Methanotorris formicicus Mc-S-70: one gene and its partner. The protein of the gene in region 1 binds, or shares a complex with, the protein of each later gene. Links are inferred from orthologs where the notes say so. Each region holds a gene or a part of one and is shown in the gene's direction. Other genes may lie near its edges.

The links.
Region 2: the proteins of pyrB (region 1) and pyrI are in contact, whole or in part, in a crystal structure (PDB 2BE9), measured with the Sulfolobus acidocaldarius proteins. The link is inferred for Methanotorris formicicus Mc-S-70 from one-to-one orthologs. Residues at the interface, in WP_011278411.1 of Sulfolobus acidocaldarius: Asn83, Leu84, Ala85, Asp86, Arg89, Lys103, Tyr104, Asp105, Gly106, Ala107, Arg109, Phe110, Glu113, His127, Arg169, Glu192; in WP_011278410.1 of Sulfolobus acidocaldarius: Asn115, Tyr117, Cys118, Ile119, Asn122, Asp123, Val124, Glu125, Ala126, Arg141, Glu143, Tyr144, Cys145, Glu146, Ile148.

What each region holds. Positions count from the first base shown.
Region 1 is NZ_AGJL01000003.1:55,055-60,996, reverse strand. Bases 764-3,551 are described here. They hold pyrB (aspartate carbamoyltransferase), read left to right. Parts: upstream 764-1,595; coding sequence 1,596-2,507; downstream 2,508-3,551. Other genes in these bases: METFODRAFT_RS01175 (radical SAM protein), read left to right, coding at 3,208-3,551; METFODRAFT_RS01180 (30S ribosomal protein S8e), read left to right, coding at 2,683-3,069; METFODRAFT_RS01190 (DUF2304 domain-containing protein), read right to left, coding at 1,087-1,437; METFODRAFT_RS01195 (hypothetical protein), read right to left, coding at 882-1,085; cobM (precorrin-4 C(11)-methyltransferase), read left to right, coding at 764-878. In the rest of the region: METFODRAFT_RS10845 (hypothetical protein), read left to right, coding at 1-30; more of cobM, read left to right, coding at 117-763; more of METFODRAFT_RS01175, read left to right, coding at 3,552-4,218; METFODRAFT_RS01170 (ABC transporter substrate-binding protein), read left to right, coding at 4,391-5,942. UniProt on the Methanocaldococcus jannaschii protein: Catalyzes the condensation of carbamoyl phosphate and aspartate to form carbamoyl aspartate and inorganic phosphate, the committed step in the de novo pyrimidine nucleotide biosynthesis pathway.
Region 2 is NZ_AGJL01000028.1:3,240-10,584, reverse strand. What follows is about bases 193-3,073. They hold pyrI (aspartate carbamoyltransferase regulatory subunit), read left to right. Parts: upstream 193-1,348; coding sequence 1,349-1,798; downstream 1,799-3,073. Other genes in these bases: METFODRAFT_RS05780 (NOG1 family protein), read left to right, coding at 2,333-3,073; METFODRAFT_RS05785 (DUF126 domain-containing protein), read left to right, coding at 1,844-2,227; METFODRAFT_RS05795 (CBS domain-containing protein), read left to right, coding at 193-1,277. In the rest of the region: more of METFODRAFT_RS05795, read left to right, coding at 63-192; more of METFODRAFT_RS05780, read left to right, coding at 3,074-3,352; METFODRAFT_RS05775 (oligosaccharide repeat unit polymerase family protein), read right to left, coding at 3,342-4,460; METFODRAFT_RS05770 (TrmB family transcriptional regulator sugar-binding domain-containing protein), read right to left, coding at 4,451-5,200; signal peptide peptidase SppA, read right to left, coding at 5,213-6,124; METFODRAFT_RS05760 (TatD family hydrolase), read right to left, coding at 6,146-6,907; METFODRAFT_RS05755 (hypothetical protein), read right to left, coding at 6,900-7,345. UniProt on the Methanocaldococcus jannaschii protein: Involved in allosteric regulation of aspartate carbamoyltransferase.

The sequences.
Region 1 (5,942 bases):
GCGATTAAAAGAAGGTTGGAGAGAGTTTAAATCCATAATTGGAGCAAACTTTAAGAACAAGGTAATACAAATAAGTGAATATTATTCCTGTATTTAAATAATACACGAGGGGAAAAATGAACAAAATAATCATCGTAGGAGCAGGTCCAGGAGATCCAGAGTTGATAACAGTAAAGGGAAAAAAAGCAATAGAAAATGCAGATGTGATAATATATGCCGGTTCATTGGTTAACAAAGAACTTCTAAAATACAACAAAAAAAATGCAAAGATATACAACAGTGCAACGATGGATTTGGATGAAATAGTTAAAATTATGGTTGAAAATGCTAAAAAAGGCTTAAATGTTGTTAGGCTACATACTGGAGATCCATCCATTTATGGGGCAATTAAGGAGCAGATTGATGAGTTGAAAAAGCATGGCATAGATGTTGAAATAATACCCGGAGTTACTTCATTATTTGCCGCAACAAGTTCTTTAAAAGCAGAACTTACTTTACCAGAGGTTTCCCAAACTGTAATTATTACAAGACCAGAAGGAAGAACACCAATGCCAGAAAAAGAGAAATTAGTGGATTTAGCAAAGCATAATGCAACAATGGCAATATATTTAGGAGTTTCAATGATTGAAAAGGTTTGTAAAGAGTTAATAGAAGGGGGATACAAAGAAGATACCCCAGTTGCAGTGGTTTATCATGCATCATGGGAAGATGAGAAGATTGTTTTAGGAACTTTAAAGGATATAGTGGAGAAAGTTAAAAAAGAAGGAATTAAAAAAACCGCCTTAATAATTGTTGGGGAGGTTTTAAGTCCGAAATATTATGCATATTCAAAACTTTACGATAAGGAGTTTGAACATGAATATAGAAAAAAGAAATAAGTATTATTTATTTTCAATCTCTTCAATCTTTTCAAGTATTATCCTTAAATCTGTTTGTTTTGTTATGTCTTTTTCTTCTTTGATGAGTTTGTTTATTTTTTCTTTTAATTCATCCAAATCTTTTGAATTTTGTATAAGTTCTTTTGCATATTCAATATCTGAAACATATGGCAAAGATTCACTTAAAACCAACTCTAACTTATCCATATTATCCCTCATTTTTACTTTTTGGTTCATGTCTATCTTTAATTGCCACCTCTCTAACAACTTTCGTAATCTCTCTTTCTAAATGTTCCATCCTTGCATACATTCTATATATTAGATAGAATAAAACCACTATACTTAGATAGATTATAGCATCCACACCCCTCCCCACACCAAGAACCCCTGCCAAACAACTTAATGTTTGAGGAAATACCAAAACAACAACAACCAAAATCCAAACAAACAACCAAAATATCCCCTCATCCAAACCCATATTCCTGTTCCTTATCTGTAAAATAACTCTTGACATAGCAAACAATGCAAATAGTATTCCAAATATTTGAATAATTTCCATAATTATCCCTCCACAAAGAGAGTATCGCTTTGCCTTGGCATCCTAACTTACCCTATAAAAAGATAACCAATACTAAAAAGTATAAATTTAAGAGTATAAATAACATTGCATCTGAAGTTTTTGTATTTTATGAATTAATATATAAGGAGGAACGATGTATGAAGCATCTAATCTCAATGAGGGATATTGATAAAGATGATATTTTGAGGATATTGGATGAAGCAGAGAGGATGGAGGATATACTAAATTCAAAAAAGGTCTCAAAGATTTTGGAAGGGAAGATTTTGGCAACGATATTTTATGAACCATCAACAAGAACAAGGTTATCTTTTGAGACAGCAATGAAGAGATTGGGTGGGGAGGTTATTGGATTTGGAGATGTTGAAAATACATCAGTAGTAAAGGGGGAAAGTTTAATAGACACCATAAGGGTAGTTAGTAATTACTGCGATGTTATTGTTTTGAGGCATCCATCTGAGGGTGCGGCAAGATTGGCAAGTGAATACTCATCAGTTCCTATTATAAATGCAGGAGATGGGAGTAATCAACACCCGACACAAACACTACTGGATTTATATACAATAAACAGAGAAATTGGAAGGATTGATAATATAAAGGTTGCATTTGTTGGAGATTTGAAGTATGGGAGAACTGTTCATTCACTCTCCTATGCATTGGCACTTTTTGAAGGGGTTGAATTGCACTTTATTTCCCCAAAAGAATTAAAAATGCCAAGAGAAATTATTGACGATTTGAGAGGAAAGGTTAAGATATACGAATCTGATAAGATTGGGGAGTTAGATGTTGATGTTGTTTATGTAACAAGAATACAGAAAGAGAGATTTCCAGATTTGAATGAATACCAAAAAGTCAAAGGAAGTTATAAGATAAAAAAAGAACATATTGAAAATAAGGATTTGATTGTTATGCACCCATTGCCAAGGGTTGATGAAATTGATTATGGGGTTGATAAACTTCCTCAGGCAAAATACTTTAAACAATCCTTTTATGGAATCCCAGTGAGAATGGCAATTTTAAAGATATTAATTGAAGAATTTGAGAGAACATAAGTAATCGTTAATTTTTTATATTATAAGTTCAATAGAACTTTTGACTCGCATGGCAAAAATATATATAAGTATCTTTTTTATTTAATTATTAAAGTCACTATTATTTTTAAATGTTGGATGAAGTTCATATCTTTATGAGAGAAACATTAAATAAAAAACAGTTAAGGGTGTAAATATGGGAGTATGGCAAGGAAAAAGCAGAAGAAAACCAACAGGCGGAAAATACAAAATGTCAAGAAAAAAGAGAAAATATGAAATGGGAAGAGAACCAACAGAAACACACTTATCAGATGAAGTAAGGATGAAAATCATTAGATGCAAAGGAGGAAACAATAAAATTAGATTATTAAGAGTAAACTACGCAAATGTTTTAGATCCAAAAACAGGAGTTTGTAGGAAAGTTGCAATTAAAACCGTAGTTGACAACCAGGCAAACAAACACTACATCAGAAGAAACGTCATCACAAAAGGAGCAGTTGTTGAAACAGAATTAGGTTTGGCAAAAGTAACATCAAGACCAGGACAGGATGGTGTTGTCAACGCTGTTCTCGTTGAGCAATAAAATAATTTTCTATTTTTTATTTTAAAAACCTCAATTTAGATGGGTTTTACACATTTAATCTAAAATTTAAATAAATGAATAAACTATTTTAAATATTTATTCGTCTAATTGTATTACATAGTACGTCTTGGTGGGAGTATGTTATTGGAAAGATACCTAAAAGTTTCTGAAAATAAATTACCGGCAAAATTTTTAATTTTAAAGTCAATAGATGTTTGTAATTTTGACAATAAAGACATTGATGAACTCTGGGAAATGCATGAAAATGCAATGAGCGAATTTAGGGAAACAACATATATAAAAAACATCAAAATAACACATCCAAATTTGTTAGATTTAAAAATAGAGATAGCAAAGAGAATCTTTGAAAATTGTCATTTTTGTGAGCATAGGTGTTATGTAAATAGAAATAAAGAATTGGGGTTTTGTAGAATTGGAGAAAGTTATTATTCATCCGAATTTCTGCATTATGGTGAAGAAAAGGTTCTAATCCCATCCCACACAATATTCTTCTGTGGATGCAACTTTAAATGTGTATTTTGCCAGAATTGGGAAATTTCACAGGTTTATTTTGAAAACCTCAAAGTTGAAAACTACTGCAAAAAAGTTAGGCCCAAACTAATGGCAAAAATCGTAGAAGAAAAAAGAACAATATCCAAAAATGTAAATTTTGTAGGAGGGGAGCCAACACCTCACTTGCTAAAAATCTTAGAAATATTAGGGTATGTCAATGTAAATATTCCAGTGGTGTGGAACTCAAATATGTATATGAGTGAAGAAACCATGTATCTTTTAGATGGTGTTGTTGATTTATGGTTGAGTGATTTTAAGTTTGGAAACGATAACTGTGCTGAAAGGTTATCTAAGATAAAAAATTACTGCAAAGTTGTAAAAAGAAACCACTTGATGATAAATGATGAGGACATTATAATTAGGCACTTGGTTATGCCAAATCACTTAGAGTGTTGCACTGAGAGGATATTTAAGTGGATTGGAAAGCATTTAGATGCAAAGGTAAATGTTATGTTCCAATATCGGCCAGAATATAAGGCTACTCTTTATGAAGACATAGACAGGACTTTAACATACAAGGAAATGGAAAAAGCACATTTATTGGCTAAAAAATATGATTTAGACACTGATGTTTAGTTTTTATTATTTTATTTTGCATTTTTTATTTTTTTCATTTTTGTAATATTAAAATTTTAGTTGATCTTACTAAATAACAACTTAAGTAGAAAATTTTATATACTTAAAGTGACTTTTTTGAAAATGTTAAGATTAAATAGTATAAAATTCCCAAATTATATGAGGTGAGTGCATGAAAAAATTAATATCCATATTAACAATAGCGCTCCTTCTACTTGGAGGAGTTGCTATAGCGGGTTGTACAGGAAAAGCAGAAACATCCCCGAATGAGGTAAAGACTGAAGAAACCCAAAAATCCACAGAAACAAAAGTTGAATACAAAGACACCTTTATTTTAGGTTATGGAAAAGACCACAAACTTACAGGAGGAAAATGGGGAATCGGATTTTTCCCAAAAACACATGTCCTCGAAAGATTGGTTGAGTACGATATGTCTAATGATAAATTAGTTCCTGGATTGGCAGAAAGTTGGGAAATTAAAGATGGAGGAAAAACAATCATCTTCCACCTCAAAAAAGGAATCAAATTCTCTGATGGAACTGAATTTGATGCAAATGCTGTAAAGTTTTCAATGGATAGGTTAATTGTAAAGGAGCATAGTTTAGCACCAAAAGGATGCGATGTTATAGACAAATACACAGTTGCAATTCACTTTGAAAAACCAGGATTCTTCAACCTCGCTAAGATGGCAGAATATCATCTCGGTATAATGGCTCCTACGTCAGTAAATCCTGTTGGAGATCCCAATGGAACATTGGTTAAACCAATTGGAACAGGACCTTTCAAAGTTGTTGATTATAAAAAAGATCAATACGCAATCTATGAACCAAACCCATACTGGTATGAAAGAAATGGCATAGAGCCAAAATTCAAGAAATTTGTTGTTAAAATCATCCCAGATGAAGATACAAGAGTTATGGCTTTGAGAAGTGGAGAGGTTGATGCAATTTCTGACTTTGTGCATGGTGGTTCTGCATACACACCAAGAAACCAATTACCATTATTGGAAAAAGATGGATTTAAAGTTTATAAGCACGATGTTCCAATTACTTGGATTATTGCCTTCAACTATAAAAAATCCCCATTTAATGACCCAGAAGTTAGGAAGGCTGTAAGTTTAGCAATAAATAGGGATGAGATTGTTAAGATATTTGACAACCAAGTCAGACCAGCATGGAATGGAATGTTTGTTCCTGAAGCACCAGGAATGAAAGAAGCCAATATTAAATATGAATACAACCCAGAAAAGGCAAAAGAAATCTTGAAGAAGAAGGGAATGGAAGGTTTAAAAGTTAAATTCATAGTAGATAAAGGTCAAGGAGACCAGGTTTTAGTCGCACAACTTATTCAAGAACAACTTAAAAAAGCGGGCTTTAATCCAGAACTTGAAATCCTCGAAGGTGGAGCATACAAACAGAAGAGGGATTCAGGAGATTACGACATGAGGTTATACTACATTGGAGGGCCCCACAGAAGATTCTACTTAAGGATGTATTGGAGATTCTATCCAGGATGTAAATGGAGTGCCTATGAAAGTGAAAAAGTTGGAAGTTTATGTAAGAAAATCCTTGAGAATCCAGAAGATATTGATGAGAATGTTAGGAAGAAGGATTTAATAGCATTCTACAAGGCATTGTATGATGAGATGGGAGTTGTTCCACTTTACCATGATATTATGACTGCAGTAATGAGTCCAAAGGTAGATGCTCCAAGTCCAGACAAAT
Region 2 (7,345 bases), on another replicon or contig:
ATAGCGGAAATTTAACTAAATTATATATTGAAGAAATAAAATTTTAGTAAAGGGTGAGATATATGTTAGACGAAGCAGTAATGGAGATAGCAACAAAGGAAGTAGTTACAGTAACACCAGACACGCCAATAACAAAAGCAATAGGTATTATGGAAGAGAACCACTTCCACAACTTAGTAGTTGTTGATGAGAGGGGGGAGTTATACTTAGTAACTATGCACGATTTGTTGTTAGCCTCATCAGTGCATGAGCATGTTGGGGAGTTAATGTTTAAACCACACTGTATACACAAGGACACTCCAGTGATGGATGCGGTTTGTGAGTTAATTGAAAGTGGGCAGAGGGCAGCACCAATTGTGGATGATAAAGGTAAATTGGTGGGGATTGTAACAGATTACGACATCATGAAGAGGGCAGCGACCTCAAAAATCTTAAAGGACGTTGAAGCATCAAAAATTATGACAAGAAACCCAATAACCATACATGAAGATGAAAGCATTGGTAAGGCGAGGTCATTAATGAGAAAACACAACGTTGGAAGATTAATAGTTGTTGATGATGAAGAGAATCCAATAGGTATTGTTACAGAAGATGACATCTTAAAGAAGATTTTTAAACCAAAAAGAAGAATGACTGTTGGGGAATACTCAGGAGAGAAAACCCCAAGAATGGAGCAGCCAGTTAAGTCAATAATGAGTTCACCATTAATAACAGCGGATGTAAAGGATTCAGTTGCAGATGTTGCAAAATTGATGCAAGAGTATGACATTAGGGGGGTTCCAATAGTTAAAAATAAAATATTGAGGGGAATTGTAACAAGATTGGATATAATGAAGTATATTGCTGACTTGAAGAAAGGAGCAATGATTGAAGTTGAAATACATGGGGCATTGGATGAAGATATGAGAATATTAGCAGAAAGAATAATTGCAACAGAAGTTAGAAAAATGGTAAAACATGCAGGAAGAATCCACTGGATAAAGATAACAATAAAGAGAGAGCATGATAAAGGAGGAACACCATACTACCACATAACTGTGTATGTTAAAACACCAAATAAATTGTACGTTGGAGATGCATCACCAAAATTATCAAAGACAAAGAGATTAGAGGCAGAAGGAGAAGACGTTGGATACATATCAGAAAAACAAAGATGGGACTTCATTGAGGTTTTAAAAAATGCTTTAATATCAGTTGAGAAGCAGATAGATGCTGATAGGGAGAGATATCACCCAAGAACATTGGGTAAAAAACTTAGGGAAGAAGAGATAGAATAATTTTTCTTTCTACTTTTATTTTAAAGTTTTATCATTATGATTTTATTTTACGTAATTCATTGGTGTGTGCCATGAAAAATAGAGAACTGAAGGTAAAGCCAATACAAAACGGCACTGTTATAGATCACATCAAAAGTGGAAAGGCACTTGATGTTTACAACATCTTAAAAATAAGTGATGATTTGCCCATTATGTTGGCTATGAATGTTCCTTCAAAAAAAATGGGCAAAAAGGATATTTTAAAAATAGAGGGATTAGAACTCGATTCAGATGATGTAAATAAAATAGCCTTAATTGCTCCAGATGCAACGATAAATATCATAAGAAACGGTGTGGTTGTAGAGAAATTTAAAGTCAACATTCCAAATTACATTGAGGGACTTTTAAAATGCACGAATCCAAATTGTATAACAAATAGGGAAAACGTTGAGGGGAAATTTATCATAGAAAGCAAAAACCCATTAAAGATCAGATGCAAATACTGCGAAAAGTTCTTAAGTGCCATCATATACAAAAAATAAATTTGCTTTTTAGATTTTAATCTGTTTTTGTTTTTGAGGGATAGTATGGAATTAAAAGGAAGAAGTATATCAAAAGGAATCACAGAAGGAATAGCGATTGTATCAAAGGAACCATTCTCTTTTTTAGGGGGAGTCAATGAGGAAGGCATAATAATTGATAAGAATAGTGAACTCTATGGAGAAAGTTTAAAAAATAAGATATTCGTATTTCCTTATGGAAAGGGGAGTACTGTTGGTTCTTATGTAATTTATGGTCTTGCAAAAAGAGGGATTTTGAAAGGAATAATTAACAAAGAATGCGAGCCAATCGTAGCAACTGGGGCTATTTTAGGAAAGATTCCGCTTGTTGATAAGGTTGATATAGAAAAGATAAAGAATGGAGATAGAGTTGTTGTTGATGGGAATAGTGGAGTTGTTATAATAAAATAAGAATAACAAAACAAAAAATAACTAATCCTATTTTTAATGGATTAATAAAATTTAACAGTCCTATTTTTAATACAATTAAAAATTAAATTTATAATGGTGATTAACATGAGAAAAAAAGGAGATGCAAATCCATTTAAAAAGATGCCTACTATTTTAACCCCAGAGGAACTTATGGACAAAGCCCATAGAAGGAGCGAGAAAGTAGCAAATGAATTAAGAACCACATTGATAGGTATTCCAAGATTACCTAAATCAAGAACAATTGAGGAACAAAAGATTAGGACAATATCTTCAGTAGTTTCAGATAATCTATTAAAAATTATAGATAAAACGCCTTCAATAGATAGATTAAAGCCATTTTACAAAGAACTCGTAGAGGTTATGGTTGGAATTGATGAATTTAAAAAATCACTTGGAGCGGTGAAGTGGGCATCAGAACTTGTGAAAAAACTTGGGAATGATTATGCAAAAAAGGCAAGAAAGGCAAAGGTACCAGCAGAAGCATCAAAATATAGGAAGGAATTTGTTGGAAGAACTGCATCCATATTAAAGCAGATTTATCCTAACTTGGCATTTCTTGCTGTTGCAAGGGAGAAATTAAAAAACCTTCCAACAGTGAAGGAATTACCAACGTTGGTTATTGCTGGATATCCAAACGTTGGAAAATCAACACTTTTAAGAAAATTAACCACTGCTGAACCAGAAATTAACGCCTATCCTTTCACAACAAAGGGACTAAATGTTGGTTACATTGGAGAGGATATTCAGGTTGTTGACACACCAGGAGTTTTGGATAGACCATTGTATGAGAGGAATGACATTGAATTGCAGGCAGTTCTTGCATTGAATTATTTGGCAAACATGATATTGTTTGTCTTAGATCCAAGTGAATATTGCGGGTATAGCATAGGGGAGCAACTAAACCTATTAAAAGAGGTTAGTGATTTATTTAAGGTGCCAATAATTGTTGCAATAAACAAAATTGATTTAACTGATGAGGAGAAATTGAGGGAGATTGAAGAGAAACTTAAAGATTATAAAATAATAAAAATATCTGCAGATAAGGATATTGGACTTGATGAGTTAAAGGAAACTGTTGTCAAAGAACTTATAATTAAAAATTAAATCTATTTAAAATTGATATCTTATTTCTAATTATCTCTTTTAAGCACAACAAAAACCCAATCACATAGAACAAAACCACTTCAAAATCTAAGATACCAGTTTCAATTCCAACAAGTAAATATGCAACCATTATGGAGTAAAATCCTAAACAAACACCTTTAACTCTTTTTGCTACCTTATAGCAAAACCCCATAACTATACCAAGGATTCCAAAGTATGAGACAAGTCCTAAAATACCATAATCCATTACAACAGCGCCAAAGATTGTTGGCGTTATTGTAACTCCACTAACACCAATACTATTTGCAATTATCGTTCTTGGTCCACTTGAAGGTCCTGGAATCAAATTCCAAGATGAGAAGATTGATGTATGGATAACCCCACTAAAATAACCTGCGTAGTTTTGGATTAGGATGTCTAAGATACTCATGGTTAGGTTTATTCTTGAGGTTATGGGATTTCCTTCAACGCCAAGGACATACAACCTAAAAAATGAGAAGCCAAATAAAACCAAAAATATAAGCAAAAATAGCAATAAAACATCTCTTGTTTTTATTTTGTTTGAATAATACATACTAAATGCAGTTGCTAATAGTAAAACCATAATCTGTGTTCTATAACCCAAAAGTCCTATGAACATTGAAAATATTAAAGAATAAATAATTATCTTCTTTATATTTATTGTAGATTGTGTATTTTTAAAGATTCCATTTAGTTTTGAAGAACTTATGACTATTGCCCATCCAAGTGGAAGGAGATGGGAGAGCATAGTAAATTGAACATTCAAAAACCTTCTTGATGCAGGTTCAAACAAAGGAACTCCCCTGACCCAAATCAAATCAAGAATCGTAAAAATAACCCCAATTAGGATAAAAAATATCCCGATTTTATATCCAATATTGTGGTAATCTTTTTTAATATCAAATTCCCCCCATTTCTCACCAACTTCAAAGGAAATATAAAAAAATATTGACAAAAGTAGGACCAAAATTGACGTTGTTATTGAAACCTTAGAAACTATCAAAAACAAACAAATTAAAAACAAAAAGATATGATTAGGCTTTATTTCTAATTGGTCTATATCCAATCTAAAATCTTTTAAGACCATGTTATCAGCCTTACGTTATTAAATTTTAATTCTTTTTTATTTATCTGGTTTGTGGTTTCATTGACAACAACATAAACATCCAACCTTGATGTTGTTATGTTTTCTGGTTTCATTAAGTTATCCAAATAATCCAAATAATTCAGATCCAATTTACCATTAAAAAATGCTCCACCATAGGTAAAGTATACATAAGCATACGGTAAATTTGTGGATAAGTAATTTTTTATTCTCTGTTGTTCAGATGGGGAGTAAGTTTTTGAATCAACACCAAATACCCCATAAACATAAACATCCAAAATTGTTAGATTCTTTGGAATTTTTATTCTATCCTTCAGATTTTTAAACGAAGATGCATTTATAGGTTCCAGTTCATATTTTATTATAGTATTGCCCAACGGCATTAGTTTTATCTTGTTTGCTGCTATATCTTCTTTTGACGCCAATTTACCCCCTATAGTTATTGTTTGGTTTTTGTATATTGCAAATAAAGTACCTCCACTTGACCCAGTAACCAAAACCCTGCCCTTAAAATTTTCATTTGATGACGTCCATCTCCCCTCTATTTCCGCATACAGTGGAAAACCCTTCGCCATAATCTTATCTGCAATCCATGCACACTTATACATCTCATCTCCACTAAACTCGGTGTTGTTGCCTTTCAAGAACTTATATCCTACTGCAAGGGTTGTTGTGAGTATTGCCACAACAACCAAAATTTCCAAGAGCGTTATTTTCTTCATCAACTCCCCCCATTAATCCATAATGTATGTTTTGTATGGTAAATCTGTTTTTACTAAAATTTCGCCCAATCCCTTTCCAATTCCATAACCAAAACTATAAAGCACATTAAATAATCCAAAGTCCTCACTTTTGTATTCAACAACTTTTGGGGTTGTTATGTTTGCCAATTTTGCAGTTATGTTGATGGCATCCTCCTCTGTCCCAACCTCATCAACTAAACCAACTTTTTTAGCATCACTTCCCATATATATCTTCCCATCTGCAATTTTTAATGTCTTATTTATACTTAAGTTCCTATTCTCTGCAACCCACATTACAAAGTCCATATATGTTTCGTTTATCATCTTTTCTAAATACCTCCTCTCCTCCTCTGTCATTGGTCTGTATGGTGAAGCAATATCCTTATACTTCCCTGCCTTTATTACTGTTGTATTGATACCCAATTTTTCCATTAAGCCATAATAATGCAGAATCTCCATTTTAACCCCAATACTCCCAACAATTGAGTGTTTCTCTGCAACAATATAATCTGCTGGACATGCAGCCATATATGCCCCAGATGCTCCAATGGTTTCTATGTAAGCCACAACTGGCTTTTTTTCTGCAACTTCCTTTACCTTCCTTGCAAGTTTCTCACTTGCTATAACCTCTCCTCCAGGAGAGTTGATTTTTAAAAGAACGGCTTTTATGTTCTTGTCTTTTTCAGCCCTATCAAGTAAATCAATGTAATCTAATGCACTCATTTCCTTACGTCCAAAAATCCCAGAATCGTCAGATTTTAAAATTATTGGACCATCTATATTTATTACAGCAATATTACCACCACTAAAATCAAAATCTGAAAAAAGTACCACAATTCCCCCAACTATTAGAGCAAATATTAAAATAAATATAAAACCCACGGCAATATATAACTTCTTCATTATATCACCACATAATAAAAATTATATCCTCAAATTGAAGAATTTTTTTGCATTTTCATGTGAAACAAGATTTATAATTTCTTTATCAATATTATTTAACCTCATCTTTAACACCGTTTTTGGTACACTTAATATATCAGATGGGGCTGAGGAAGAATCGCTATCCAACAAAATCCTTTCTCCACCAAATTCCTTAACAATCTCAACAGCCTCCATTGGAGTTAATTTGCTTGGTTGGATGGTTAATCCTGCATAACATCCAATATCAAGAACATCCTTTACAGTATTTTTGTTGCAGTGGTCGATAACAATCTTTTCATTGTTTAAGTTAAGGGTGTTTATTTCCTCCATGATAATTTTTGTTACCTCTTCCTTATTTCTTCTTGGGGTATGAACTACTGCAGGTAAATCTAACGCTTTTGCCAACAACAACTGCTTTGTAAACACATCCTTTTCTTCCTTTGTTGCCTTTTCTAATCCAATCTCCCCAATTCCAACAACAACATCATTTTTAACAAAGTCCTTTATCTTTTCAATGGCATTTTCATAGTCATTTGGTATTGCCCTTGGATGAACACCAACACACACAAATAACCTCAATCCATTTTCCTTTGCTCTCTTTACATCGTTACTGATTAACCTCTCAACATGGGAAACCCATACGTCAGAGGATTTCATTTCAAATGGGTCATGAGCCAATGTTATTGCTCCATCCATACATAATGCCATCATCTCAAAATCCTCATAAGGTCTTGTGTCTGCATGTATGTGTACATCAATCATTATTTTCACCTTTTATGATATTGTTATATTTTTCCAAAATACTGTTGGTTATATCATCAAAATCACAATTATCTATAAATTTATTTAAGGTATTTACCACATCTTCAGCATATCTTTTTGATGGCGGTAGTTGGTTCAATAACCTTAATATATACATTACAAAGTCATTTTCACATTTTTCTAATGCATCTATACATTTGCATATTATATTGTCAATGTCTTCATCTTTAATAGTTAATTTTGGTATTATTGATATTAATCTTCTTTTTACAGCCCATTTTTCATCGTCAATTAAGTTTAACAGTTCTGGTAGTAACGTATTTACACCTTCATATCCCAAATTTAATAAATGCTCCACAACATTTAGCATTTCCATTTTAATTGTTGGATGTGTATCATTTAAAAACTTTTTTATTGTTGGGATGTAGTTGTTAATAT